Regions from separate parts of the Halalkalibacter krulwichiae genome, predicted to be linked through region 3. Evidence: riboswitches for the same ligand, from Rfam matches in the RefSeq annotation. Region 3 holds a riboswitch; each other region holds the start of a gene.
What was found. Region 3 has a riboswitch for S-adenosylmethionine ahead of BkAM31D_RS08445 (peptide-methionine (S)-S-oxide reductase). Riboswitches for the same ligand answer to the same signal wherever they lie in the genome.

Region 1 (7,277 bases), 1.8 Mb from region 3:
ATCGAAACACTTCAATACTCTGGAGTCGATATGGATTCTTTCCTTACCGGCTTTACAGTTGTAGAAGATAGCGTTCGTCATAGTGTTGAGTTGATTGCTAACCATCCATTAATTCCAAAAGACGTTTCTATTCATGGACTTGTCATTTGTCCAGAAACAGGAGCATTAGAGTTAATTATCAATGGCTACGCTAAAAAAAGTACAACCTGAACATAACAGTCAGGTTGTACTTTTTTTCTGATCTCTCCTAAACATCCATCTATTCATAAAGAAAAGCAAAGTGGGTAATCCACCCATCTTAATCATTTGTTTCGATTTCTTTTTTAATTCTTTATCTCCTTGAACCTTTTCATCAGCAATATATATAGCAATGATTCCTCTAATAATCATATGATGAAACTCAGGATCTGGCAGCTTCGCAATAAATTCCTCTGCCTTATCAACAAAATAACGGAAACGTTCAATCATTTGTTCTTCACTATCATAATAAAATAAGAAGTTAAGCTCATCATCAGCAATGTCTTCTTCTTGATCTATAAAGTAATCCAACAATATATGAACCCCTTGCATCCAAGGGTAATATCCCTCTTTTATAATTTGAGCTGTTTCTTCAGTCAAATCAGGCTTTGTTGCATAAGTAGCCATTGCATATATTCCTAACGTAGAAGCTGTACATGCTGAGAATTCATACCATGTCATATCCGGAACTTTGTGCTGATGCAAGGAAAACCATTTCTCCAATCTTGGAATCCGTTCTTCCTTAACAACATGCTTATGAACTTGTAAATCACCATAATAACCACTCAGTTCAAGCATTGATTCCTGCACTTTTTCAAACGATGGGAAGGTTTCAAGGATACCTTGACACGTTTGGACTAATGCATGTAAGTAGCCACCATCTTCGGATTCTTTCCGATACTCATAATAGTTTTTCAAGCTGGCACCTGGAGTTAGGGCATCTAAAAGTGCTTGGTGTAGCGATCTAAAATCATTCGGATCAAGCGATGGACTTTGATCACATAAATTATCTAGATAGTCACATGTAATTTGATAAGCAATAATAAATTGAACTAGATCATCCATACGGTCTTTTGCCACTAATGAAAAGACTCCTCCACCCTCGCAATGAAACTTTTTTTTCGCAATCGCATCAAGAGCTTGCGATCTTAGCTCCGGGTCCGGGATCACCTCTGCAAATTTTTTCCACCTATCAAAGTAGCGATGAACAGTTGGGATAACTTCACGATATACATTTACTAACAATGGGATTGGTTTTGTTGGGACAGTCAAACGTTTCTCCTCCTCGTAATTCCACCCTATACGTTAGCATATTTCTTTACAATGAACAACGAAAGAGCTAACTTAAGTAACAAGCAAATTGACAAACCCAACGGCATACCTAAAAACATCTTCTCTTTCTGGTTCGTTAAACACCTCATGGTACAATCCATCCCACTCTTTGTAAAATTTCTCTGTTGTTGAGACGTGATCAAACCATGTTCGCACCTCAAATTTGTCAACTAGATGATCCTCTCCAGCTTGTAACACAAGAAGAGGAATGTTCGGAAATTTCTCCGGATAACGCATCGCTAATCGCATCGCTTTAGTTAATTCTTGATACCATCTTGCCGATACTTTTGTGACACGTAATTCATCTTTCAAATAAAGCTCGCGGATTTCTTCATTCCGAGTAACCAACTCAGAGCGTATTCCTGAATTCTGACTCATAGTTGGAACAATTCGATGAATCATTTTTGCTGCTAAATCTTTCGACTTAGCAGGAGGCTGACTCAATCCTAAGCAAGGTGAAGATAAAATAACAGCCATAATAAGTGCTGCATTTCTTTCCATTAATGTACGAATGACAACAAGCCCTCCCATACTATGACCAACTAAAATAATTGGTAACCCTTTCTGACGAGCCTCCTCTACCCAATCGCAAACCGTATCTAAATATTGATTAAACGATTGAATATGCCCTCTTTTTCCTCTTGTTTTGCCTTGTCCTGGCAAATCGCCCATCACAACATCAAAGCCATGTTCATTCCATCTTTCAGCCAACCATTTATAGCGACCATGATGTTCCCCAGCCCCATGTACAACAACAACGATTCCTCGCGGGTCTGCCACTTCCCATTTCCACATATTTACTCCCCTTGACGATGAATTTTGAAAAAAGGTCCATGACGTGCAATTTTACGTTAAAATAAGTATAGCGACTTTTTACTAAAACGAAAAGGATGTGACCTTAGTGATTTATCGTTACGAAAACAAATATCCTACTATTGCAGAGACTGCTTTTATAGCAGATGGTGTAACTATTACAGGGGATGTATCTATCGGAGATGAGTCAAGTATTTGGTTTCAAACTGTAATTCGAGGAGATGTCTCTCCAACGATCATTGGCAATCGCGTCAACATTCAAGATCAATCGATGCTTCATCAAAGCCCAAAATATCCATTAATTATTGAAGACGATGTTACTGTTGGCCATCAAGTTATGCTACACAGCTGTACAATTCGTAAAAACGCTTTAATTGGAATGGGTTCGATCGTGCTTGATGGTGCAGAAATAGGAGAAGGAGCATTTATCGGTGCTGGGAGCCTCGTTCCTCCAGGGAAGAAAATCCCGCCAAATTGCCTTGCTTTAGGACGCCCTGCTAAAGTCGTGAGGGATTTAACGAAAGCGGATATTGAAGAAATGGCAAGGGTACGTAGTGATTATGTTAAAAAAGGACGAATGTATAAACAAATAGTTAACGAAACGAAAAAGAATTCATCTCGATCTGAATAATATTGATTATTATTATCAATACTAGAGAAGAGAAAAGAGCGAAGCGACTCGCCCTTTTCTGTGCTCATTAATGTTGAGGTTCAAATGTTTTGCAATCCGTTTCCTCTTGTTTTTCAGCTTCTTTACCAGCGTGGCTTACTACATAGATTCTTTCAGCTTCACATTGGTTACCTTCGCCCCAATATACACAATTGTTTACTTCACATAATACGTCTTGTGCCAATTTGGTCACCCCCTCTTAGTTTCATTTTGACCAAATTGGCACTTAGTCATACAAAAAGAACTCGGAAAATAAACTGCACCTCCAATTGGAGGTGTTTTAATTGTTTAGCCCTAAAAAAACAGACCCCCGAAGAAGTCTGCTTTCAATAGATTTTATAACTCTGCTTGTTCTTTTAATGTAGCAGCTTTGTCTGTTTGCTCCCATGGAAGCTCAACATCTGTACGGCCGAAGTGACCATAAGCAGCTGTTTGCTTATAAATCGGACGACGAAGATCAAGCATTTTAATAATTCCAGCTGGACGTAGGTCAAAGTTGTCACGAACTAGTGAGACTAATGATTCTTCAGATACTTTTCCTGTTCCAAAAGTATCGATTGAAATTGATACTGGTTGTGCCACACCAATCGCATACGCCAATTGAACTTCACATTTGTCTGCTAGTCCTGCAGCAACAATATTCTTCGCTACGTAACGCGCAGCGTATGCACCAGAGCGGTCAACTTTCGTTGCATCTTTACCTGAGAACGCTCCACCACCGTGACGAGCGTAACCACCGTATGTATCTACAATGATTTTGCGCCCAGTTAGACCTGCATCACCTTGTGGTCCACCAATTACAAAACGACCAGTAGGATTGATGAAATATTTTGTATCCTCATCAATTAATTGCTCTGGTACAACTGGTTTAATTACATATTCCTTTAAGTTACGTTGAATTTGTTCAAGTGTAACTTCAGGATGATGTTGAGTAGAAATAACAATCGTGTCAATACGAACAGGGTTACCTGCCTCATCATACTCGACTGTTACTTGAGTCTTACCGTCAGGACGTAAATATGGCAGAATTTCTTCTTTACGAACTTCCGTTAATCGACGAGCTAGCTTATGGCTTAGTGAGATTGGTAAAGGCATAAGTTCTTTCGTTTCGTTATTTGCATAACCAAACATTAGTCCTTGGTCTCCTGCACCGATCGCTTCAATTTCAGCATCTGTCATTTGACCTTCACGAGCTTCAAGAGCTTGGTCAACCCCTTGAGCAATATCAGCTGATTGTTCATCAATAGAAGTGAGTACTGCACACGTTTCTGAATCAAAACCATATTTTGCACGTGTATAACCAATTCCTTTAATTGTTTCTCGCACTATTTTCGGAATGTCTACATATGTGTTTGTTGTAATTTCTCCAGCGACTAATACTAAACCTGTTGTTACAGATGTTTCACACGCTACACGTGCATTTGGATCGTTTGTTAAAATTGCATCAAGAATGGCATCTGAAATCTGGTCACAAATTTTATCTGGATGCCCTTCTGTTACTGACTCTGACGTAAATAAACGTCTGCTTTTTACTTCTGTCATTTTATTTCCTCCTTTAACACTGCCTACTCTTAGCATGTGTCTTTCTTTGAGACGGCACTCATGTCCCACCGAATGGGAAATACCTTCCTGTACAGCGTATAAACGATAAAAACCCTATTCCAAAGAGGAAAGGGTTGAATGTTTACCTTTAGCCTCTTATCGTTCAAGACAAAACAGTCTTGCAGGTTAGCACCTTTTCACTCATGGCTACGAGTGTTGGTTGCTGGGCTTCTTCGGGCCTGTCCCTCCGCCTACTCAGGATAAGAGTATCCGTTCGACGCATATCATATCGCACATGTCGTATACTGTCAACCTATCCCAATGAAATAAGTGGCAATCAGGACTAATTCGAACTTATATAAGTATTCCAATTAGTCCTAACCTTTAACAACAGATAAGATTAGTATCTCAACATACGTTGATTTCATTCTTTATTTAATATGGTGTATCGTCATCTTGATATGTTACATTTTCACGACGCTTTCGTCTTTCCTCTTCTTTGCGGATCCGCTCTTGTTCCACTTGTTGTTCTTCTCTCATCTCTTCTCTTAACTGCATTCTCAATAAATCATTTTGGTTATCGCGTGGCTTTACTTGACTATACACACCACTGGCGGTTAATCCAATAATCAGTGCCATTAATACTTGCTCACCCCATTCTCTTGGAATGAACCAAAGGATACCAGCTATGCCAATTGCCAAAAGAGCTCGATATTGTTTTTCAATACCAAATGCATTACCCACTACAGTAACTAGCGCTGCGACAACGGCAGAAACGGTCGCAAGATCGAGCATTGATACTTGATCCACACAGAACGCCTCCTTATTTCTTATACATCCATCCTATGCACAAAGTCGAAATTTAGGAACGTCCGATTGATTTTCCCCTCATTTTTTCCTATTTATAATAGGTAAACATGTTTTTTGTTGGATTATGTCACATTTAAATTTTTAAAATAATAGTATAGACTATTAAAGTGATTGTGTTATACTAATAAACAAGAATTATAAATTAATGGTAACTAATATAAGTTTAAGGAAAGGATTTTGCGACAATGAAAACACTTAGTTTACAATCGGAACTAACAAATTTAATGACTCAGGAAAACGTTCAACTTAATCTGCCAATCTCTTCTCTTATTGAAAGAGCACTCATGCGTGGTGAAGGCAGCCTAACCTCAACTGGTGCTTTAAGTGTTGAAACAGGTGCATATACAGGGCGTTCCCCAAAAGACAAATTCATTGTCAATGAATCTAGCATTTCAGACAAAATTGAATGGGGATCTGTCAATCAGCCAATTGAAAAAGAAGTGTTCACTTCTCTTTATCAAAAGGTGCTGGAACATTTAGGGAAAAAAGAAGAATTATTTGTTTCAGACGGATATGCAGGAGCCGATCAAACATTCCGCCTTCCTCTAAAAGTCGTAAATGAATTTGCTTGGCACCAACTTTTTGCCCGTCAGTTATTTATACGACCAACTGAAATCGCTACCATTCAAGAAGAGAATAATAAACCATTTACAATCGTTTCTGCTCCAACATTTAAAGCAGATCCAGAGCGTGACGGTACTCGTTCAGAAGCATTTGTAATTGTATCTTTTGAAGAGAGAGTCGTATTAATTGGTGGAACTGAATATGCTGGCGAAATGAAGAAATCGATTTTTTCTGTTATGAATTTCTTATTACCGGAACAAGATGTCCTTTCTATGCATTGCTCAGCTAATACAGGTGTTGAAGGCGATGTTGCTTTATTCTTCGGTTTATCTGGAACTGGAAAAACAACTTTGTCTGCTGACCCAAATCGTTCATTAATTGGCGATGATGAGCATGGTTGGTCAAGTAATGGCGTTTTCAATATTGAGGGTGGCTGCTATGCGAAATGCGTCAACCTTTCTAAAGAAAAAGAACCACAAATTTGGGACGCAATTCGATTTGGCTCTGTGTTGGAAAATGTTGTAGTTGATGCAACAACTGGTCAACCTGATTACGATGATACATCGTTAACAGAAAACACTCGTGCCGCGTACCCACTTGAGTTAATTCCGAACGCGTTACAGCCAAGTGTTGCTGGTCACCCAAATACAATCATTTTCCTTACTGCTGATGCATTCGGCGTCTTGCCTCCAATCAGCAAGCTGACCAAAGAACAAGCGATGTATCATTTCCTCTCTGGATACACAAGTAAATTAGCTGGTACTGAGCGAGGAGTTACTTCACCAGAAGCAACATTCTCAACATGCTTTGGAGCTCCTTTCCTTCCGTTACCTGCTGGTCGTTATGCTGAAATGCTTGGAGAGAAAATTGACCAACATGATGTAGATGTCTTCCTTGTTAACACAGGCTGGTCTGGTGGCCCATACGGTGTCGGGAATCGTATGAATTTAAAATACACTCGTGCAATGGTGCAAGCTGCGTTGTCTGGCGAGCTTCGTTCAGTTGAAACGAAAACAGATGAACTTTTTGGATTGCACATCCCACTTCAATGCCCAGGCGTTCCTGATAATGTTCTTCAACCACGAGAAACATGGAAAGATAAAGCCGCTTATGATGAAAAAGCTAAGGAATTAGCAGATAATTTCAAAAATAACTTCTTGAAATTCAATAATGTAAGCGACAAAATTAAAGCGGCTGGTCCAAAATAAAGAATGGAACAATTTAAGAGACCACTGAAAGGATGATTTTCATCTTTTCAGTGGTCTTTCATTTTAAAACTGTTACTCCTTGATTAGAAGATGCCTCTCAAGCTGTTTGTATGCTCCTCTTCTCGATCACATCTTGATAACTCAAAATTAATTTTCGAAAGATTTCATCCCATGAATAATGCAAAGCATCTTGGCGGGCTTGCTTCCCCACCTCAATCTAGTAATAGGATTCGTTAAAAGAAATGTGACCGCTGAGACGA
Region 2 (7,277 bases), 2.0 Mb from region 3:
TCCAGTCGTAACCTTCAGCCTCAAGACGTGCTGCAAGCTCAGCGCCACCAGATTTCACAATGCGACCTTGCATCATAACGTGTACTTTATCAGGAGTGATGTAGTTAAGTAGACGTTGGTAGTGAGTAATGATTAAGCAGCCAAAGTTTTCACTGCGCATTTCATTTACACCTTTAGAAACGACTTTCAATGCGTCAATATCAAGACCTGAGTCAATCTCATCAAGGATGGCAAATTTAGGCTCAAGCATTAATAGTTGTAAAATTTCGTTACGCTTCTTCTCTCCACCAGAGAAACCTTCGTTTAAGTAACGGTGAGAGAAAGACTCGTCCATATCAAGAAGCTCCATTTTTTTGTCTAGCTGACGGATGAACTTCATTAAAGAGATCTCGTCTCCTTCTTCACGCTTTGCATTGATTGCTGAACGTAAGAAATCAGCATTCGTAATACCGCTAATTTCACTTGGGTATTGCATTGCTAGGAAAAGACCTGCTTGAGCACGCTCGTCCACTTCCATTTCAAGTACGTCTTCACCATCGATCGATACTGATCCGCTCGTAATTTCATATTTCGGGTGTCCCATAATAGCAGAAGCTAACGTAGATTTCCCTGTACCGTTAGGCCCCATGATTGCATGAAACTCTCCGCCTTTTATTTCAAGGTTGAAATCTTTTAAGATCTCTTTTCCTTCTACTGATACGTGTAGGTTTTCAATTTTAAGATGTGGTACTGACATTCCGATGACCTCCAATGTATTGCTTTATCTATGACAAAGCTACTTTAATTATTTTTTATTTATTCTCAATCTATTCTCATTACAATCTTATAACAAATCTATTATAAGTTCAAGAAAGAGACGTACATTTCTACTATCTTTGTAGTATAAACTATTCATCATTATCCTTGTATCGTTTTATTTAAAAAAAACGAATAAATGTAACAATGAGAAAGAGTAGTACCTTAAGGCACTACTCTGCTTGATTTTATCATAACTGATACGATCTAGCCAAATTGAGCTGCAATTCTTTTGCTAGCCTCGTAATCTTTTTCACGTTGCTTTTCTATTTCGATTTTTTTATCTAAGCTACGTTCATACTCTGAATAGCTAATGCCGTGTGCTTGTTGCATTCCTTTTTCCATTTCACCTGTAACTGCATTCTTGTTACTTTCTAATGAACGGATAATGAATCAACCCTTCCTCGTTAAGTTACACTTATCTTATCATGGTCCTAAAGGATCACCAACGTCGAAATAACGAGATAATTCAGGAAAATTCATGCTGAGAGCTGATTATGTATTGTCAGAAAATTCACTAATACAAATCCTTTATCATACTCCCTTATTGAACTTGGGAACCATTGCCACCTAGTTCACTAATACATTCTTGAACGAGAGTTACAGCTTGGCTCATTGCTGCTCCCCCACCAAATGCCGCTGTTACTCCAACTGTTTCTAGGATTTCATCTTCTGAACACCCTTGATCTAAGCAACCTTTTGTATGGTAGATAATGCAATACTCATCTTGTGAATACACACTAATCCCTAGGGCAATCATCTGTTTTTCTTTTTGAGTAAGCTTTCCTTCTTCAAAGCAAGCTTCTGTAAATGCATTGTATTTCTTCGCGATGCTCGGCATTTTTTGTGTGAAGTTTCCTAACCCTTGTTTGTATTCATGTAAGGCTTGTTCAATTGGTGAGTTTTGTTGTTGATCCATTTTACTAAATGCCCCCTTTGTCAAATTGTAACAACGATAGTATTCGTCTTGATCAAAGGCTTTATACACCATTCTTAAAATCACGCATAAAAAAGCCGACGAAGCTAACATAAGCTCCGACGGCTTTTACACGCAATTAATTCGTTTTTGGAATGACCGCACCATCATAAGTTTCAATAATGAATTGTTGGACTTCTTCAGATTGAAGAATCTCAACTAATTTTAAAAGTTCAGGACGAGCTTCGTCTTCCGAACGCACAACAACTAAGTTTGGCTGAAGAACATCTTCACCTTCAAACTCAATTCCGTATTGCTCGATATCAACTCCGCCTTCAAGTGCATAGTTTGTGTTAATTACAACAGCGTCCCCTTCACCTGCTTCAAACGAAGGAGCAAGCATTCTCGCTTCTACTTGTGGCTCACCGAATTTAAGACCTTTCGGGTTAGATGAAATGTCATCAATCGTAGCTAATTGTCCTTCTTCTACATCAAGTTCAATTAAACCAGCACGCTCAAAAATAGGTAGAATACGACCGTGATCACTAATCGAATCACTCATGACAATCGCTGCACCTTCCGGAAGCTCATCAAGGCTTGCATAATCTCTTGAATAAACACCAATTGGTTCAGCATGGATCGCACCAATATCAACGAAATCATAATCATTCTCTTCGATTTGCATCGCTAGGTATCCCGGCGTTTGGAAGTAGTTAGCATCGATTTCTCCGTCACGTAATGCTTGGTTTGGCAGAATATAATCTTGGAACGTAATAATTTCAAGGTCAATTCCTTCTTCAGCTAATAAAGGCTGAACAAACTCTAGCACTTCTGTATGTGGAACAGCTGATGCCCCTACAACGATTGATGTACGCTCTTCGCCTGTTTCTTCTTCACCTGCAGTTTCAGGTGCTTCCTCTTCAGCACCACCGCACGCTACTAACGAAAGTGATAATGCTGCTGCTCCAATGATACTTAAAAACTTTTTCATCGTAATAAATCCCCCTTGTTATCGTTTGTCTGTTTTATTAGTTAAATAATCACCAATCCATTGAATCAAAAAGACAATGAGTAGGATGACAATTGTTGCTACTAACGTAATTTGGCTATTGTTACGTTGGAAACCTTCTAAGTAAGCAAAGTGCCCCAATCCACCAGCACCAATAACACCAGCCATCGCTGTATAACTCACTAAGGCAATAGCTGTAACCGTAATTCCTGATATTAGCGCTGGCAAAGATTCAGGAATTAACACTTTACGAATAATGTCCCAGTTGCTTGCTCCCATCGCTTGTGAAGCTTCTACAACACCTTTATCAATTTCTCTTAAAGCTATTTCAACCATTCGCGCATAAAAAGGTGCCGCACCAATAATAAGAGCTGGCAGTGCAGCGTTTGCTCCAAGCATCGAACCAACAAGCATGCGCGTAAAAGGAATTAATAAAACAATTAATATAATGAAAGGAATTGATCTAAACACATTGACAATGAAACTAAACACGCTATTTACGAAGACATTTTCCCACAGATTGCCCTTGCTTGTTAAATATAATACAAGACCTAGAACTAAACCAATGATGAACGTTGCAGCAACAGAAATACTCGTCATATAAAGCGTTTCAAGTGTTGCTTCCCATAGCTTGTCCCATTTTACTTTTCCAAATAATTGATCAATCATGGACAATCACCTCCACTTCAACCTCTTTGTTCCGAATGAAAGTGATCGCTTTATCAATTTCAGATGGTTCTCCATTTAATGCGACAAACAATGTCCCATAAGAACCTTCCTGAATTTTTGTGATTTTCCCTTGAACAATATTGACTTCTATATCGAATTGACGAATTAATTGTGTAATTAATGGACGCTCCGCTTTTTCTCCTACAAACGTCAATTGAACAATTTGACCTTCAGGGTGGTCTTCAAGCATTTGAGTAATGGCATCCACCGTTTCTTCAGGCTCAGTAATTTGTTTCACAAATTCCTTTGTCATATTCGCTTTAGGCTTACGGAATACTTCACGTACAGGACCATTTTCAACAACCTGCCCTGCTTCCATAACGGCTACTTTGTGACAAATCTTGCGAATGACATGCATCTCATGTGTAATCAAAATAATCGTTAAACCAAGCTTTTCATTAATATCAACAAGCAAATCAAGAATGGAATCCGTCGTTTTTGGATCAAGTGCGGATGTCGCTTCATCACAAAGCAATACTTTCGGATTATTAGCAAGAGCACGAGCAATCCCAACACGTTGCTTTTGACCGCCACTTAGCTGTGAAGGGTAACTTTCTCCCCGACCCTTTAAGCCAACGAGTTCAATTAATTCGTTCACACGCTTATCTCGTTCGACTTTTTTTACTCCAGCAATTTCTAATGGAAAAGCGATATTTTCACGAACCGTGCGTGACCAAAGTAAGTTGAAATGCTGAAAAATCATGCCGATTTCTTGACGAGCTTTTCTAAGCTCTTTTTGGTTTAACTTTGATAAGTTTTTTCCAGCTACTTCAACATCGCCCTCTGTCGGGCGCTCCAACATATTCAACATTCGAATAAGTGTACTTTTCCCTGCACCACTGTATCCAATTATTCCATAGATTTCGCCTTCATCAATTTTTAGATCTATTCCATTAACGGCTGCAACCGGGCCATCTTTCGTTTGGAACACTTTGCGGATACCACTTAATGATATCATCATGTATAACCTCCTTGAAGCTCTTCTAACATAGTCTCGTCTAAGATGTCTAATACTTCAATATTTCCAGAAAGCAGCTTTAGACATTTGGGCAAAACAAAAACCCTCCTGAACATCATGATGAACAGAAAGGTTAGTAACGAGTCCTTTCTCTCATCTTTCAAAGCTTCATGCTTTGCAGGATTTAGCACCTTCTTAGATGTTGAATCATCTAACGGTTGCCGGGCATCGTAGGGCCAGTCCCTCCGCCACTCTGGATAAGAGTTTCTTATATTATTTTTAGCAATGAGAGAATAATAGCATGTAAGAAAAAAACTTGTCAACAAATAACCTAAAAACAATTATAATCCAAAAATATACAGCGGAAATATTATAGCGGATCGTCTGTCTTGTTCTCTCTTTTTCTAACGAAAGCGATTCAACCGATTTAAGCATTGAGCTACTACAATGGAAGATTTTTTCTAAATTTGATATTTCCCTCTAGAACCATGCTTTATGAAAAGCCTGGCAGAGTTAATCATGCCAGGCTTTGTAGCGTTCGGATCAGTCCCTTGATCACTATTTTATTTAGCACCAGCCCTCATCGCAGCCTTCTACATACGATTGAACTTGATTAGGATTTTCATTTTCGTAGCGGAAAATCTTATCATTTTCAAATTCAAAGCCTTCCGCCATCTCATGTTGAAACCCTTGGTTCGTTTCAATAACTTTACCAACTTTCGCGTTACCCATATATAAATTCATATGGCCATCTTCATACTTCCCTTTAACTTTACTTGTAACATCAACTTTAATCAGATCCAATGCACTAACCTCCTTACACAGAAGTTACTATTATTGTGTCCTTTTACAAAGAAGACAGTCATGGGGAATTCATGAAAAAGAGGAAAGGCACAACACCCTTCCTCTGTAATCGATATTTCGATTAGTCTTCGCTAATCATTTCTTCATATTGTTCAGCAGACATAAGGTTGTCCACTTCACTTGCATCTTTAGGCTCTACTACGATCATCCATGCTTTCTCATATGGTGACTCGTTAACGAACTCAGGAGAATCATCAAGATCTTCATTAACAGCAACTACTTTTCCGCTGATTGGTGCATAAAGTTCAGAAACCGTTTTAACTGACTCAACACTTCCAAATGGCTCGTCCGCTTCGATTTCGTCGCCTACTTCTGGTAGCTCAACAAATACGATATCCCCAAGCTCAGATTGTGCAAAATCGGTAATCCCAATACGAACCGCTTCTCCTTCTACTTTTACCCACTCATGCTCTTCAGAATACTTTAATTCCTTTGGTAAGTTACTCACAAAAAATCCCTCCACATGAAAATAATTATAATGATTACTATATTATACCTAGTTTAACATAGAAACAACATTATTTGTTCCATGTTTCTTCAAATTGTTCTTCTTTAAATCCTACTGTCACTGTTTCTCCATCCGTTGTAATCGGACGTTTTATTAACATTCCGTCAGTTGATAAAAGCTCTAGCGCTTCATCTTCTGATAAATCTTTAAGCTTATCCTTTAATCCAAGCTCACGATACTTTTGCCCACTTGTATTAAAAAACTTTTTCAATTCAAGTCCACTTTTTTCATATAAGCTTTTTAATTCATCCTTCGATGGTGGGTTTTCAACTATATGTATGTCTTTGACTTCGATGCCCTTTTCGTTGAACCATTTGCTTGCTTTTCTGCATGTTCCGCATTTTGGATATTGATAAAATACAACAGCCATTTATCTATTCTCCTCCTTCCATTCTTCAACGTTATTATTGCGTATCTAGCTCCTGTGCACAATTTTTTTGCTCATTATTTTCCGTATTCCAAGTACCTTGAAGTGCATCGTGAACCGAATCGATACTCACATCTTGCGCAAATTCCTCCTCGACACCAGTAAGAGGTCCTGTATATTGGATGTTTTCTTTCTTCTTCATTCATTTATTCCCCTTCCGCTTTTTCCTAATCATAGCTTGTGTTACAAAAGTAAGAATCATGCAGTAGGTTTCGGACTCGAACCATAAGGGAAGCTAGAACGACAAAGAAGCCCCAACCGGGACTTCTTTGCACTAGAGAGGAGAATGCTCCATAAGAAAGGAGTATATTATTTTTTTGGAAAAGGAAATCCCCTTCCAAATTGATTAACAAGACTAAACGACAAAGCGCTTTTCTTCTAGCACGACACCAGCAATTTGGCGTTTTTTTGCAACGACATTGATTGGCGTATGACGGGTGAGCTTACGTAAGATACCTAACATCGTACGAAGTTTATCGCCTTCTTCCATTGCAACAAGCGATTCTTTTGCATGCGCTTCAATTCGGTTAAACGCTTCTTGACAATATACTTCAGTCATAAGAAGCTTTTGTGCAGCTTTAGTTGCATCAGCTTTGTTGATTGCTTTTTCGGTACGTAAAATTACCGACTCCATTGAGTAAATTTCACTAACGATGTCTGCTACATTTGACAGAAGCTCTTGCTCATGTTGTAGCTTTTCACCATATTTTTGCGCACCATTCCCAGCGACCATTAAGAAAATCTTCTTTGCCATCCCTAGCAAGTATTTCTCTTGCTCTAACGGCTCATCACCAATTTCTTGAGGCATTAGCATCATTAGTTCTTCTTGAAGTGCCATTGCCTTTTGTAAAAGAGGGAGTTCTCCCTTCATCGCTTTTCGCATAATCGTTCCAGGAACGAGAAGACGATTGATTTCATTTGTCCCTTCAAAAATTCGGTTGATCCTTGAGTCACGGTACATACGCTCTACTTCATACTCGGCCATGAACCCGTACCCACCATGAATTTGAACGGCCTCATCGACAACGTAATCAAGTGCTTCAGATCCAACCACTTTATTTAAAGAGCATT
Region 3 (7,277 bases):
CACCTGCATCAATCACTGCTTGGAAAGGTATGATATGGTAATCCATTAAACTTCCTGGAGTTGGATATGGATTTCTTTTTCCTTCAGGGAAGTGCGGGTCTAGACCATCTTCTCGCGCTCCTCCACCTGGGAAGTGTTTCACGGTTTTCGCGATGCTATCTGGTCCAAGTTCCTCACCTTGGAAACCTTTTACTAGAGCTGTCATCATATCTGCTGAAAGTTGTGGATCCTCTCCGAATGTTTCCTCAATTCTTGACCAAAGTGGATCTGTTGCTAGGTCAGCGGTGTATCCGTAGATTTTACGGATTCCCATTGCTCTCCATTCCTGTGCTGCAATTTCAGCAAATTCTCTTACCGCATCTACATTACGCGTAGCTGCCATTCCTAATTGTCCTGGCCAGAAAGAGTGTTGGCCTGGTTCATCGACCACATCTGTGTAATTGATCGATGGATGATTACGAGGGTTAGATGTTACAACTACTGGAATCCCTAATGGTTGTTTCTCTGCTACTTCTTGTAGCTGGTTCGTATATTGTGCTACAACATTAGCCGATTCAGTAGTTCTGAAAATCGTATATCTCATTCCTCTATCGACGATTAACTGATCATCCTCAACTACATACTCACCGTCCTCAAGATCAAGATTGATTCGATGAGTGTTGATATTCATTAACCCAGCTTTTTGCTTAAGAGTCATTTGTGACACTAAGTTTTCCACACGTTCTTCAACTGGTAGTCTCCAGTCCTCATAAGGATCAAGCTCACCATTCCCATTTAAGTCTTTAAAATAATATCCATCGGAAGTAATAATGTTATCTTCATTTGCTATACCAAGCACCGTGTCGCCTGTTTCAACAAAATTCAGTCTATCGAATGTACTAATAAATTCTACTTCTGAACCATCAGTTGGTGGGACATACCCTAGATCCTCTCGATCATCATCATCATTCGCTCCGACTGCAATAGCTGGAACAACTAATGAGACTGCAAGTGTTGAAACGAATAATTTTTTACAACGATTTTTGAACTTAGACTTCTTTTTCTCTTGCCTCACTTTAACCATTACCTTCTTCCTCCCCCTGTTTAATGAATGTAATTAACGAAATATACTTTCTGTTATTTGCTTTACCTTGAAAAAAATCACCCCCTTAAATTAAGCGCTTTCTTTTATTTGTATAGCAAACAAACTAACTAACTTTTAGAAGGATATCTCTGATTCGTTTACTTAGATTGTATGTAGTCACGCTTTTCGCTTACTCTTTCAGGCCGGCAACCTAACTCTCACCTATTTAGTTTGTTAACCATACAAATTAAATATCATGAATATTATGTTAATTGTAAACGCTTTTATTTACAATGGGATTTTCGTACTGAATTATTAGTTATGTATCGTAAAGCAAGTAACCGTGTATTTAGGACTAATTCGCCCCAGTGTTACTAATTTAAACCCCTTTTTGCTTTCATTTTGAGACATAAGAAACTCTTCGCTATACCACATCTATCATAGACTTTCATTGTTACTCTCTTATTCATTTACAAACCTCCTATAAATCATTTAACTTCCAACTCCATCTCAGTTTGAGATTGTGCCTCGTCAATAAAAATAGGCTAATAGGACTAGTTAATTAGCCGTGAAATTCAGGGAGAAAGTTAGCAAAAACTACCAAAAACGTATTAGACCTATGTTTGCTACTCTTGGATAATTTATAAAGTAGCTTTCACTCTTAACTAATTCCTCCTAATATTTTCCTTCTATATAATAGTTTCGGTAGCCCCCTCTCTAATTGTAATCTCACTGTAATCTCACTGTAATCATAATCCCTACTTCGTTTTCATAGGAATGGAAATGTGAAAAGCTATCAAAACGATTTGTATTAGGAGGATTACTTAATGAAAAAGCTACTCTTTATCTTTACACTATTTGTCGCACTAATGATTGGTGAACCTACCTTTGCTTATACGGTAGAAGAAGGAGATACGATGACTCAAATTGCAAAAGAGCATGATTTAACTCTACTAGAATTAGCTATGGCCAATCCTGAAATTACAGATTTAAATGTAATTGTTGTGGGACAGAATATTAACATACATAAAAATAACGACACGGCTAAAGTAAAAGAAATAAGCAGCAATGAAACTAGCGAAATCAATCTCTCTGAAAAAGAAGTAGATCTCTTAGCTAGAATTGTACGAGCTGAAGCACAAACAGAACCTTTTGAAGGAAAAGTGGCTGTGGCGGATGTTGTTTTAAATCGAATTGAGAGCTCTAAATTTCCTGATACAGTAAAGGAAGTCATCTACGAACCTAAGCAATTCGAACCGGTCGCAAATGGACAAGTTAATAAACCAGCCGATGCAGAATCGATCAAAGCTGTAGAAGCAGCATTATCCGACATGAGAAATATAACAGAAGAATCATTATTCTTTTACAACCCTGACATAGCTACTAACCGTTGGCTAGACACAAGAGAGACAACGGTTGTTATTGGACAACATGTGTTTAAGAATTAATTCTCTCTATGTTCTATTTATGACTAAAGCCACTGAAAAAGGGATGTATCTCACCTTTTTCAGTGGCTTTTACATTTACTATCATCTTTTTTCGGATTAAGAAATGAGCCTACTTTCTTTCAAGCGATCGATATAGCGCTCTACTGGAATGATATCTGTAATAACTTCATTTTTCACTAAATGTTTTAACTCTTTCTTCTTTTGTTTCGCTTTTGTTAATTGAATATGATCGGTAAAAAAGATGAATGATTGATTCTTTATTGTTTGACCTTTTGTCGCAGTAGGGTCATGTAAATCAAAGAATAAGTTTACGACTTCCTCATAAGAAACTTTCCACGGATCAAACCAAATTTCTACTATCTCTATATTCGTTCCTTTCAATTGTCCTCTTCGAACATTCTCAATTCCTCGAAACCCTGTAACAAATGCCTCTTGACTAAAAAATTCACTTGCACCAAAGATTGCTTTTTCCATTGTACTCGCTCCTTTTTGAGCGATAGCCTTCTATCCAAAAAAACCCCTCTTTTAGATTAAAAGAGAGGTTTGTATTATTATACGTCGCTCTCATCTTTCAAAGGTTACAACCTTTGCAGGATTTAGCACCGTTCAAGTATGTTGACTTGATGGTTGCCGGGTTTCATAGGGCCTGTCCCTCTACCACTCTGGATAAGAAGTTTATCGCTATTCATTTTTTATTATATTGTTACTTATATTATCAATTGTATACATAAAATTCAAGTGTTATTTTTAAACTCTACATGTAAATTTGCTAAAACTTGAGATTGTTCCATGAATGAAATCAGACATGCTTTAAAAATTTTTGAAAGAAATATGAATAATCATCTTTCATTAAATCCATAATAAAAATGTTGTTGGGCTATAGCCAAGCGGTAAGGCAACGGACTTTGACTCCGTCATGCGTAGGTTCGAATCCTGCTAGCCCAGCCATTTCCTATAACATCACCCTTTTAAATCCTCTCGTGTTGCAAAAAACCTTGCGAACCTCGTGTTCTTCAGTTGAGGCAAGCTCCTTTTTCATTTCTTTTATAATCCTAACGTTTCATTCGGCACTTTAATTCGGAAAGAAATTTTATCATTTTTCAAATCAAATTGTTGTACTTTCACTTTGAAATTGGATTTCACTTCCATTTGCGTAACAGCGATATAGATGAGCTCATTTTTAGGATCAATTTCTATCCATTCTGGTGTAGGGGTATTTTTCTTAACGTAATCAAGAATTCTTCTCTTAGGCAGTTGTAGTAATCCAAGAGACATTTCCGTTGGACGTAAAATTAGATCTCCGTTTTCTTGAACAGCAGGTTGCAATATTATTGAAAATGGAATATCTGTTTGAAACGCTTCAAAGGAACCTAACAAATGAACATCCTCATCAAACTCAACAAAATATTTATCGTCCTTATCCTTTAGCAACTTATTTACATACCCATTCACAAGCGCATTTAAATTTTGCTTACTCGACTGCACCGTGAACTCAGCCCCTGAAACATCTTCAATGAACTCTTTTTCTGGTATATTTGATTGAGAAACGGGCCACAAAAGAAAGACGAGGAAAAGGATAAGAAAAAGGCCATTCACCCCTACTAAACCCAAAAACAATACTTTCCAACTCACTTTTTTTCTTAGTTTATCCAATTTACATCTCCTTTCTGCGCCTTACTTCAATGAATTAAGATTCTTCACTCGAGATCATCATTAAATAGTCTAAGACACGCGTTGCAATTAGTTTGTAGCCTCTAGTATTCGGGTGAAAATGATCATCAGCTAATAATTCTTGATCAGATTCACTAAATAAATCTTTTGTTGGGATAAAGGTTACATTCTCAAATTGCTCTGTCACCGATTCACTAGCCTCATTATAATCATCTATGATCATTTCTACTTGTTCAATATCACTAAAATACGCCTCAAACGGATTATAAAAACCAATTAAGAAAATGTGTGAATCTGGATTTAGTTGATTCATGACGTAAATAATTTCCGTTAATCGCTCTTTATAGCCTGCTCTAGCTTCTTGGAAAGGTTCAATTGTAAGATTCGTAAAATGATTTTGCACCACTCTCATTATGTCATTAGCCCCAATAGTAATGAGAATCATATCAGCCTCTTCGATAGAGGAGACAATTTCTTCTTCATCTAACCGTTGTAATAATTGATCTGAACGGTTACCTCTTTTACCGAAATTTTCTATTGTCAGGTTTACGTTATGATCTTCGAACGTGTGATTAAGGATGCCGACATAACCACCTTGCTCTGTCTCATCGCCAACTCCTTGAGTAAGTGAATCACCAATCGCGACTATCTTTTGATCTTTTCTAACTAATTTAATGGCGCCTTCCACGACTTCTCTTACTTTTCCTTTGATTTTTGTATTTAGTCGTACGTCATCTTCGTTCTCATCTTCGAGCTGATTTTCTTCTTCTACTACAAGATTTTGGTTCTCTATTTCCTCAACTTCGATAAGCAATTCTGCCTTTTCAAAGCTTTCTAGTTTTCTAGAATTGCCATCAAAAACAAATAAATACAAAAGGAAACTCATCAATAATAAACTAGCGATCATGATCGCTACATACTTTCCCCGCACGTCACACACCTACCAATGTTGTATAAATACCATTTCAAACTTGCAACCTTCATAATCGGATAGTCTATCTATTTTATCATTGATTTTTCTTTTCGTAATTTAGTTTTTTCACAAGTATAATTGTTACATAAAACTCTAATAGTTCCTTATACCACATATTTCTTTAAGTAAAACCAATGGCCTTCAATGAAAAAAATGAATCTTCTTATAGATTAAGGAAAAAATGGTTCAAATGTGAATGCAATTAACCAATTATTTCCTCAACAGCAAATAAAATCGATTTCACATAACAATTTTTTTTATTTTTTTTTATATGACTATTGCTATTTTAATTACAAGTTGATAATCTAGAGAAGCATTAATTGGAAAGCTCTCTCTTCGTTATCAGGTCTTTCCAAGCAGATAATTTTGACCACTTACGATTGTAAGTCAAAGCCATACGGACAGCTGGGTCAAATGCCGCTTGGCAACTTTGTTGCCTTATTGATTGAGTTAGAAGCTCAAATTTTATAAGTTGGTTACTTTACAACCAGTGCATTTGCACATCAACTTGTGAAACGGTCAATAAGAGTGCTAAGAAGTAATTATTTGCTATATAGACTCTGATCCTAATAAGATATTTTATATATTAAAGAGCTCTCTAATCATAATGGTTTTTACTTTTTTATGATATAGATCTAAATCCGATACATATTTTTGTCATGGATTGTTGCTGCCTTTTTAATATTGACGATAATATCTTAGCAAGTGTTGTGCGCATAATGCGTTTACACTTGCTTTTTTGCTGTCCAAAAGTCATTAAGTCGTTGTTTTTGCTTAAGACTTTCTCAGCAGTTAAGCTACTACTAAGTCAGTGTGTACGGACTTCTCTTGCATATTGCAAAATACATTTAGTTAGGGGTATGAAAAATTGGGAAAAGCGCTAATTATCGGTTGTGGTGGAGTTGCTTCTGTAGCGATTCACAAGTGTGTTCAAAACTATGAAGTATTCGAAGAAATTTGTATCGCAAGTCGTACAAAGTCAAAGTGTGATGATTTAAAAGCAAAACTTGACGGTGGAAAGACAAAGATTACGACAGCCCAAGTGGATGCGAACAATGTAGATGAGTTAATCGCATTAATTGAAGAAGTAAAACCAGATATCGTTATGAACTTGGCATTACCTTACCAAGATTTAACGATCATGGATGCGTGTCTTGCAACAAAGACGCATTATATGGATACAGCCAACTATGAGCCAGAAGATACGGCTAAATTTGAATATAAATGGCAGTGGGATTACCGTGAGCGCTTTGAAAAAGCTGGAATTACGGCTCTTTTAGGTAGTGGCTTCGATCCAGGCGTAACGGGAGTTTTCTCTGCTCACGCTTTAAAGCATCACTTTGATGAAATCGAATATATCGATATTCTTGATTGTAACGCAGGTGATCACGGTTATCCGTTCGCAACGAATTTCAATCCTGAAATCAATATTCGTGAAGTATCTGCAAATGGACGCTACTGGGAGAAGGGCGAATGGATTGAAACGGATCCAATGGAAATTAAACGTGTCTACAACTTCCCTGAAATCGGCGAAAAAGATATGTATTTATTGTATCACGAAGAACTTGAATCTCTTGCTGTGAATATTCCTGGAATTAAACGCATTCGTTTCTTCATGACATTTGGTGAAAGCTATTTAACTCATTTAAAATGTCTTGAAAATGTTGGCCTCACGTCAATTGAGCCAATTGAATACGAAGGAAAAGAAATCATTCCACTTCAATTTCTAAAAGCGTTACTGCCTGATCCTGCTTCTCTTGGACCACGCACAGTCGGAAAAACGAATATCGGTTGTATTTTCAAAGGGAAAAAAGACGGCAAAGAAAAAACATACTATGTATACAACGTATGTGATCACCAAGAGTGCTATAAAGAAGTTGGCTCACAAGCGGTTTCTTACACAACAGGTGTTCCAGCAATGATTGGTGCGATGATGGTTATGACTGGAAAATGGAACAAACCAGGCGTATACAACATCGAAGAATTCGATCCAGATCCATTCATGGAAGCATTAAACAAGTGGGGTCTTCCATGGCAAGAAAGCTTCAACCCAGAGCTTGTTGATAATGAGCCGATCAAAGAGCAGGAGACAGTGCGTTAAGATGCGGTTTGAGGAATTACC
Region 4 (7,277 bases), 1.1 Mb from region 3:
GTCAGGATATTTTGGAAGCAAGGCAATGGTTGGAGGCGTTAATAAAGAGATGTTTGGTTTTACCGATGAGACTGGAATTACCTTAGCAGATGCGTTAAAAAAAGCTGAGTTAAACCCTAACGAATATATGTCGGTAGTTCGCAATCCCGAAGAGATCAAGGCCTATGTTGAAATGCATATTGAACAGGGGAAAGTACTAGAAGACCAGCAATTGGCTGTAGGCATTGTCACAGATATACAGGGGCCTGTATGGATGGAGGTAGAATTTGAAGGGAACCCAGATCATGCAGGTGCAACACCGATGAACATGAGAAATGATGCAGGATTATCAATGGCTGAGTTAATGCTTGAAGTCGAAAAGATCTCGATAAACAATCAAGGTGTAGGAACGGTTGGAAAAGCCAGTTTGGAACCGGGAGCTGTGAACATTATTCCTGGAAATGCGTTGTTAACTATTGACCTCAGACATGTTGACAAAAGGTACCGTTCAAACATGGTGAAAGAAGTTAAACAGGCAATTTTAAATATTTGTAGAAAAAGGAAAATGAAGGCGAATATTGAAGTGAAAAAAGAAGTGGATCCAGCTACCTGCTCTGAGGAGATTATCGAGGTTATTCAGCAAAGTTGTAAAGAACTACACGTACCAACGATGAAAATGCAATGTGGGGCTGGTCACGATTCACTGATGATGACAAAAGTTACAAAGATGGGAATGATCTTTGTTCGTTCTAAGGGTGGTGTTAGTCACAATCCAAAAGAATGGACGGATAAAGAAGATTGCGCGATTGGGACTCAAGTATTGTTAAATACGCTAATGAAACTAGCAAAATAAAGATAAGGAAAGGAGAATATCATGGAGCCAGCTAATCAATTACATGTCCCTATTAGAACAATTATGACACCAGGTCCAGTAGAAGTAGATCCGCGAGTGTTACAAGCGATGTCTTCCTCTATTCTAGGTCAATTTGATCCTAATTTTACGTCAATCATGAATGAAACGATGGTACTGCTGAGACGAGTATTAGAGACAGAAAACCATTGGGCTTTTCCAGTTGATGGGACATCAAGAGCGGGGATTGAAGCGATGTTATGTAGTGTAATTGAAGAAGGGGATAAAGTATTAATTCCGTCATTTGGTCGTTTTGGTGGACTATTGACGGAAATTGCCGAGCGTTGCGGGGCTGATGTATATGTAACGCACTGTGAATGGGGGCAAGTTTTTGAACCGCAAGATGTTATTAAACAATTAAAAAAAATCCAACCTAAAGTATTAGCGATGGTACATGGTGATACGTCTACTGGGCGAATGCAGCCGCTGGAGGAAATCGGAAATGCCTGTAGAGAGCTTGATGTTATTTTTGTTGTTGATGCAGTAGCGACAGTAGCTGGAACACCTGTAAAGACAGATGAATGGAAGATTGATGGATTAATTACAGGCACACAGAAATGTTTGTCGGTGCCAGCAGGAATGGCTCCTCTAACGTATAATCATCGAATTGAAGAAATCTTACAGGAGCGTAAATCAATTGAAAGAGGTCTTAATTCTGAAAAACATCGTAGTAGTAGGAGAATTCGAAGTAATTACTTTGACTTGAGTCAATTGCAAGATTATTGGAGTCCGACTAGATTAAACCATCATACAGAAGCTACGACAATGCTTTATGGTCTATATGAAGGATTACGTTTAATCTTAGAGGAGGGGTTGGAACAGCGTTTTCAGCGGCACCGCTTAAATGAAAAAGCATTAGTTGCAGGAGTTCAGGCGATGGGCTTGTCTTTATTTGGTAATGAACAGTGGAAACTTCCTACTGTAACATGTGTGAGGATCCCAGAAGGAGTCGATGGTGATTCAGTGCGAGCAATGTTGTTAAATGAGTTTGCAATTGAAATCGCTAGTTCATTTGGGTCACTTCATGGAAAGATTTGGAGAATTGGTACGATGGGTTATAGTTGTCAAAAACGAAATGTTCTATTAACGTTAGCTGGGTTAGAAGCAGTTTTAATTCGTCATAAGGTTAACATTCATTCTGGTGAAGCGGTTCAAGCCGCTTTAGATGTCTATCAGAATAAAAGTTTAGCTGTTTAATGAGTGAGTAGGAGGATTTGATGAACGATACATTTCACGCTTTTATTAATGAAGAACTTGAGATAGAGCCGATTAGTAAAGGGGCTCTATCTGGTCGCAAATTTGCTGTTAAGGATGTATTTGAGGTAAAGGGACAAGTAGCAAGCGCTGGAAATCCTGATTGGCTCAGAACCCACAAACCTTCTGGAATACATGCGATGGTCATTCAGCAATTGTTACATGCAGGTGCCAAGTTAAAAGGTATGACTATTACAGATGAATTAATGTATAGCTTAAATGGGGAGAATTATCATTACGGAACACCGAGAAACCCAAGAGCACCAGGACGTATTCCGGGGGATCGTCAAGTGGCTCTGCTGTTGCAGTGTCTGCTGGTTTAGTTGATTTTGCACTTGGAACAGATACGGGAGGGTCCGTTCGGGTACCGGCAGCTTACTGTGGAATATATGGGATTCGTCCCTCTCATGGAGCTGTTCCAATTGACGGAGTCATCCCTCTTGCTGAAAGTTTTGATACAGTTGGTTGGTTTGCTCAAGATTCAGAATTACTCTTACGTGTTGGCCGACAATTGATTAAGCAAAAACACCCAACGTCTAGTCGACCGTTTTCTAATTTGTTATTTGGCACAGATGCATGGGACTTAGTTGATATAAAAAGCAGATCTACACTTTCTGTTGGCATCAATGCTTTATTAAATACAGCTGAAAGGAACGAATGGGTCCAAATTGCCGAAGAGGGTTTAATGGAATGGGCAAGTTGTTTTCGAACTTTACAAGGGAGAGAAATTTGGAATAACCATAGAAAGTGGATTAACGAAGTGAAGCCGCACTTTGGACCGGATATTAAAGAACGGTTTGAGTGGGCTAGTACTTTAACAGAAACGGATCAAAAGAAGGCTGAGCAACAAAGAATAAAAGTACAGAGTCGGTTGCATGAGCTTCTTGGAGATGACACTTTGCTCATCATTCCGACAACGCCAGGGGAAGCACCATTTTGTCAATTATCTGGAGAGGAGATTGAAAAGAGAAGATCGCAAACGATGCAATTATCTTGTATTGCAGGACTTGCTGGTTTCCCTCAAGTAGCCATTCCTTTAAAGAATGAAAATGGTTTGCCTCTTTCTCTTTCTATTATCGCAGGAAAGAAACAAGATTTGCGATTGTTAGAATGGGTTTATGAAAGAAGAGATATATGGGCAAGTATTTGATAAAGGTAGTTTACTAGATAAGATAAATATAGAGCGAGGGTGATCAAACGTGTGATGAGAGATAATTTGCTCTTATGAATTAGCAAATAACGACAAAATCGCTCAACATATAACGAAAAAGTTATCGAAGAATATCAAAAAGGTTATTGACATAATGAATACAAACGATTAAAGTGAATATATTGATTTGACTGATAATTTAATAAATACTCTTATCAAGAGTGGCAGAGGGACTGGCCCGATGACGCCCAGCAACCGTTCTATTTAATTAGAATTGGTGCTAATTCCTGCAAAACATTTTGTTGTTTTGAAAGATAAGAGAGGATATTTTGTCTATGAATGTAAACCTCTCTTATTGTAAGAGAGGTTTTTTTATATTTTATCAGATTAATAAAAATTAGAGAGGGCGAGAATCGATGAAAAAGGGGTTATTGAGAAGAACATTAGTACCGGTATTAGGTTTAGGATTGCTATTAACAGGTTGCTCAGCAGAAAGCAATGCTTCTGATGAAAAGGAGCAAGGATCAGAAGAAGTGTCATTTGAAAATGTACCTGAGAGATTTGCTAATGGCGAAGGGGCAAATATTAAAGTTATTCGTAAGATCGGCGGTGACGATCACACGGCTCAATTTTTAGCAGGGGCAAAGGAAGAAGGAGAGAGTTTAGGGTTTAATGTCGATGTCTTTACCGCAAATGGTGATTCAGCTCGATTTCATGATGCAATCGCTCAAGCTTTAGAAGAAGACTTTGACGGGTTTATTATTTCACATGGTGATGATGCAGCTACGGTTGATAGTGTACAAGCGTTGGTGGAAAAAGGAAAGAGTGTTGTCACTTTTGATTCAGTAGGAGAGCTAGCTGACATTGAAGGTGTTACGTTGACTTCACAAGATGATGAGGCATTGGCTCAACTGGCTTTAGATCAATTAGTAGAAGATCATAAAGGAGAAGCGAATATAGTTTATCTATGGGTTGATGGTTTCCCGCCAATGGTTAGAAGAAACAATGTGTATCAAGAAGTGTTAGCTAGTCAGCCAGGGATTCAAGAGTTAGAACGATTCGGAGTGGCAACAGCAGATACTTCTGTTCAAACTCAAAACGCTGTATCAGCAATGTTAACAAAGTATCCTGAAGGAGAAATTGATGCTATTTTTGCAACTTGGGATGCATTTGCAATTGGAGCGGCTCGTGCAATAAAAGAGGCGGGCAGAGATGAAATTAAAATTTATGGAATTGATGTGTCAAATGCTGATCTTCAAGAGATTCAAGAGGAAGATAACCCATGGAAATATACAGCTGCAGTTGATCCGAAGTTAATAGGTGCAGTAAATATGAGACTTGTTGCGAAGAAATTAGCGGGTGAAGAAACTCCGGATACTTATGATCTAGAGGCATCACTCATTTCACAAGATCAACTATTGCAGGCGGATGAAGCTGTTAATATGGTAAACCTCGCTAATACAGTTGAAGGTTGGGGACAATCTACAGTATTTGAGGAAGACTGGATGAAAGTGTTGAAGGAGCACTACTCTAAATAATAGATAAAAAGATAACTCCTATCTTCGATTCTGTTAGAAAGTCTTTAACAGGTCTTTGGAGTTATCTTTTTTAATATGAGAGGGAGTAATCATGAATGGCGACACAACTAGAAATGAAAAATATAACAATTGAGTTTCCTGGAGTGAAAGCATTAGATCAAGTAGACTTCCGAACGATTTCCGGTGTCACTCATGCTTTATTAGGGGCAAATGGAGCTGGAAAATCAACCTTGATGAAAGTTCTTTCAGGTGCCTATCATCATTACACTGGTGAGATATTAATTAATGGAGAACGGGCATTTATTCGATCTCCAAAGGATGCACAAAACTATGGTATTCAAATTGTCTATCAAGAAGTAGATACCGCTTTGATTCCGTATTTATCCGTTGCTGAGAATATCATATTAAACCAAACCATTAATGATATGGGAAAAAAACAATTTATGAATTGGAGAGAAGTACATAGACGGGCCACAAGTATACTAGAAAGTATGAACATCAATGTGTCATCAAAGAAATTAGTAAGTGAGTTAACACTTGCAGAAAAGCAAATGGTACTAATTGCCCGTGCTGTTTCGACAAAATGTAAATTTCTTATTTTAGATGAACCTACTGCTCCATTAAGTCATACAGAAACGAGAGAGCTTTTTAGAATCGTCGAAAATTTAAAAAGACAAGATGTTGGTATCATTTTTATTTCACATCGTCTACCGGAAATCTTTGAGATCTGTGATGAGATTACGGTGATGAGAAATGGTCAATTTGTTGTAAAGGAACAGACATCCCTTACTAGTACGAACCAAGTCATTGAGAATATGTTAGGTGAGAAATTAGACGAACAGTTTCCTGCTCATGAGTTTCAGCTGGGAGAAACGATCTTTCGTGTCAATAATCTATCAGATCGAGAAAAGATAACAGGGCTAACGTTTGATATAAAAGCAGGAGAGGTTCTTGGACTAGCTGGTTTAGTAGGGGCTGGAAAGACAGAGTTATGTAAAGCGCTCTTTGGCTACACGAAAACGACTGGAACAATCGAAATAAGAGGGAAGAAGGTCAAGCTTAAGAGTCCTTTCGATGCCGTGAAAAATGGAATCGCCTTAGTTCCAGAGGAAAGACGAAAAGAAGGAGTACTAGTTGAGGAGACGGTAGCGACGAATTTAAGTGCCTCTAGTTTAAAGGAATTTACGAATCGATTTCATTTTCTGAATAGGCGAAAGGAAAAAGAAAAATCAATTGAGATGATTCAACGGTTGGGCATTAAAACCCCATCGGAAGAAACGAAAGTAGAGCATTTATCCGGAGGAAACCAACAAAAAATTGCCATTGGAAAATGGTTGATTGCTGATGCGGAAGTTTATTTATTTGATGAGCCGACGAAAGGGGTAGATGTTGGGGCTAAAAAGGATATATTTGAGTTAATCGTAGGCCTCGCCAAAAAGGGAAAAGCCGTCATCTATGCTTCTGCTGAGCTAGCAGAAGTGGTTGGGATAACGAATCGGGTTTGCGTGCTATATGATGGCAAGATTGTAAAAGAACTAGAAACGAAAAATACAAATGAGGAAGAGCTTTTGCATTATTCAACAGGAGGGAAGTAAAAATGACAGCTGGTAAAACAAAAAAACATTATTCATTTGATCTTTTTAACTTTTTATATAAATACGGAACATTGCTAACGATTCTTATTTTAATTGTTGTTTTTGCTTATTCGAACCCTGCATTTATTCAAAGTAATAACATAATAAATATTTTACGTTCCATTTCGATTGTAACGATTATTGCAATTGGTATTACGATTTCACTATCTGTTAATGGTTTTGACCTTTCAGTTGGATCTGTAGCCTCGCTTTCAAATGCAATTGTCATTTCAATGTTTGTGTGGTTTTCTCAAAATACAACCATTGCCATTTTTTCTGCAATTATTGCTGCATTGTTAGTCGGTGCTTTTAATGCATTAATGATCGTTAAAGTCAAAATTCCAGATATGTTGTTAACACTTGCTACAATGTTTATCGTTCAAGGAATTGCTCTGACTTATACAAGAGGTGCGACTGTTTCGCAAAATATGGTTATGCCTGATGGAACGTTTGCAACAGGGACGATAAGTCCAGCGTTTGCTAAAATTGGTCAAGTGCCATGGATTATTATCATTATGCTCGTTGTCGTCGTGGCTGTTCATATCTTTCTAACTTACACAAAGCATGGTCGTTACATGTATGTAATTGGAGGAAATCAAGAAGCGGCAAGACTGTCTGGAATCCCTGTAAATAAATATAAAGTAATAGCCTATTTGCTCTCTGCATTTTTTGCAGCAGTTGGGGGAATTGTCCTTGCATCTCGTGTAATGACAGCCGAAATCGGTGCGGGTACACCTTACCTAATGGATGCTGTTGCTGCGGCGTTTATCGGTTTTTCAGTATTAGGTGCAGGTAAACCTAATGCGTTTGGG

Region 1: another riboswitch for S-adenosylmethionine. It lies ahead of metK (methionine adenosyltransferase); the one in region 3 lies ahead of BkAM31D_RS08445 (peptide-methionine (S)-S-oxide reductase).
Region 2: another riboswitch for S-adenosylmethionine. It lies ahead of BkAM31D_RS18535 (methionine ABC transporter ATP-binding protein); the one in region 3 lies ahead of BkAM31D_RS08445 (peptide-methionine (S)-S-oxide reductase).
Region 4: another riboswitch for S-adenosylmethionine. It lies ahead of BkAM31D_RS02915 (sugar ABC transporter substrate-binding protein); the one in region 3 lies ahead of BkAM31D_RS08445 (peptide-methionine (S)-S-oxide reductase).

What each region holds. Positions count from the first base shown of each region.
Region 1 is NZ_CP020814.1:3,497,151-3,504,427, forward strand. Features, by position in the region: gene BkAM31D_RS17590 (beta-class carbonic anhydrase) at 1-210, shown strand, start outside; gene BkAM31D_RS17595 (tetraprenyl-beta-curcumene synthase family protein) at 220-1,290, opposite strand; gene BkAM31D_RS17600 (alpha/beta hydrolase) at 1,363-2,145, opposite strand; gene BkAM31D_RS17605 (gamma carbonic anhydrase) at 2,252-2,794, shown strand; gene BkAM31D_RS17610 (DUF1540 domain-containing protein) at 2,862-3,017, opposite strand; gene metK (methionine adenosyltransferase) at 3,170-4,375, opposite strand; SAM riboswitch class I at 4,529-4,642, opposite strand; gene BkAM31D_RS17620 (hypothetical protein) at 4,811-5,185, opposite strand; gene pckA (phosphoenolpyruvate carboxykinase (ATP)) at 5,431-7,017, shown strand; gene BkAM31D_RS17630 (glycosyltransferase family 4 protein) at 7,165-7,277, opposite strand, start outside.
Region 2 is NZ_CP020814.1:3,664,942-3,672,218, forward strand. Features, by position in the region: gene sufC (Fe-S cluster assembly ATPase SufC) at 1-736, opposite strand, end outside; gene BkAM31D_RS24000 (YuzK family famiily protein) at 1,003-1,140, opposite strand; gene BkAM31D_RS18520 (carboxymuconolactone decarboxylase family protein) at 1,340-1,714, opposite strand; gene BkAM31D_RS18525 (MetQ/NlpA family ABC transporter substrate-binding protein) at 1,851-2,702, opposite strand; gene BkAM31D_RS18530 (methionine ABC transporter permease) at 2,721-3,389, opposite strand; gene BkAM31D_RS18535 (methionine ABC transporter ATP-binding protein) at 3,382-4,407, opposite strand; SAM riboswitch class I at 4,558-4,671, opposite strand; gene BkAM31D_RS18540 (YusG family protein) at 4,975-5,211, opposite strand; gene gcvH (glycine cleavage system protein GcvH) at 5,333-5,719, opposite strand; gene BkAM31D_RS18550 (arsenate reductase family protein) at 5,790-6,149, opposite strand; gene BkAM31D_RS23710 (hypothetical protein) at 6,184-6,348, opposite strand; gene BkAM31D_RS18555 (acyl-CoA dehydrogenase FadE) at 6,562-7,277, opposite strand, start outside.
Region 3 is NZ_CP020814.1:1,659,090-1,666,366, reverse strand. Features, by position in the region: gene BkAM31D_RS08455 (glycoside hydrolase family 3 protein) at 1-1,063, opposite strand, end outside; gene BkAM31D_RS08450 (cell wall hydrolase) at 1,891-2,511, shown strand; gene BkAM31D_RS08445 (peptide-methionine (S)-S-oxide reductase) at 2,608-2,985, opposite strand; SAM riboswitch class I at 3,073-3,184, opposite strand; tRNA gene BkAM31D_RS08440 (tRNA-Gln) at 3,385-3,459, shown strand; gene BkAM31D_RS08435 (YpmS family protein) at 3,556-4,164, opposite strand; gene BkAM31D_RS08430 (SGNH/GDSL hydrolase family protein) at 4,199-5,113, opposite strand; gene BkAM31D_RS08425 (saccharopine dehydrogenase family protein) at 6,024-7,256, shown strand; gene nspC (carboxynorspermidine decarboxylase) at 7,258-7,277, shown strand, end outside.
Region 4 is NZ_CP020814.1:559,289-566,565, forward strand. Features, by position in the region: gene BkAM31D_RS02900 (Zn-dependent hydrolase) at 1-832, shown strand, start outside; gene BkAM31D_RS02905 (pyridoxal-phosphate-dependent aminotransferase family protein) at 854-2,086, shown strand; partial or broken gene BkAM31D_RS24640 (amidase) at 2,107-3,293, shown strand; SAM riboswitch class I at 3,503-3,614, shown strand; gene BkAM31D_RS02915 (sugar ABC transporter substrate-binding protein) at 3,710-4,831, shown strand; gene BkAM31D_RS02920 (sugar ABC transporter ATP-binding protein) at 4,927-6,426, shown strand; gene BkAM31D_RS02925 (ABC transporter permease) at 6,429-7,277, shown strand, end outside.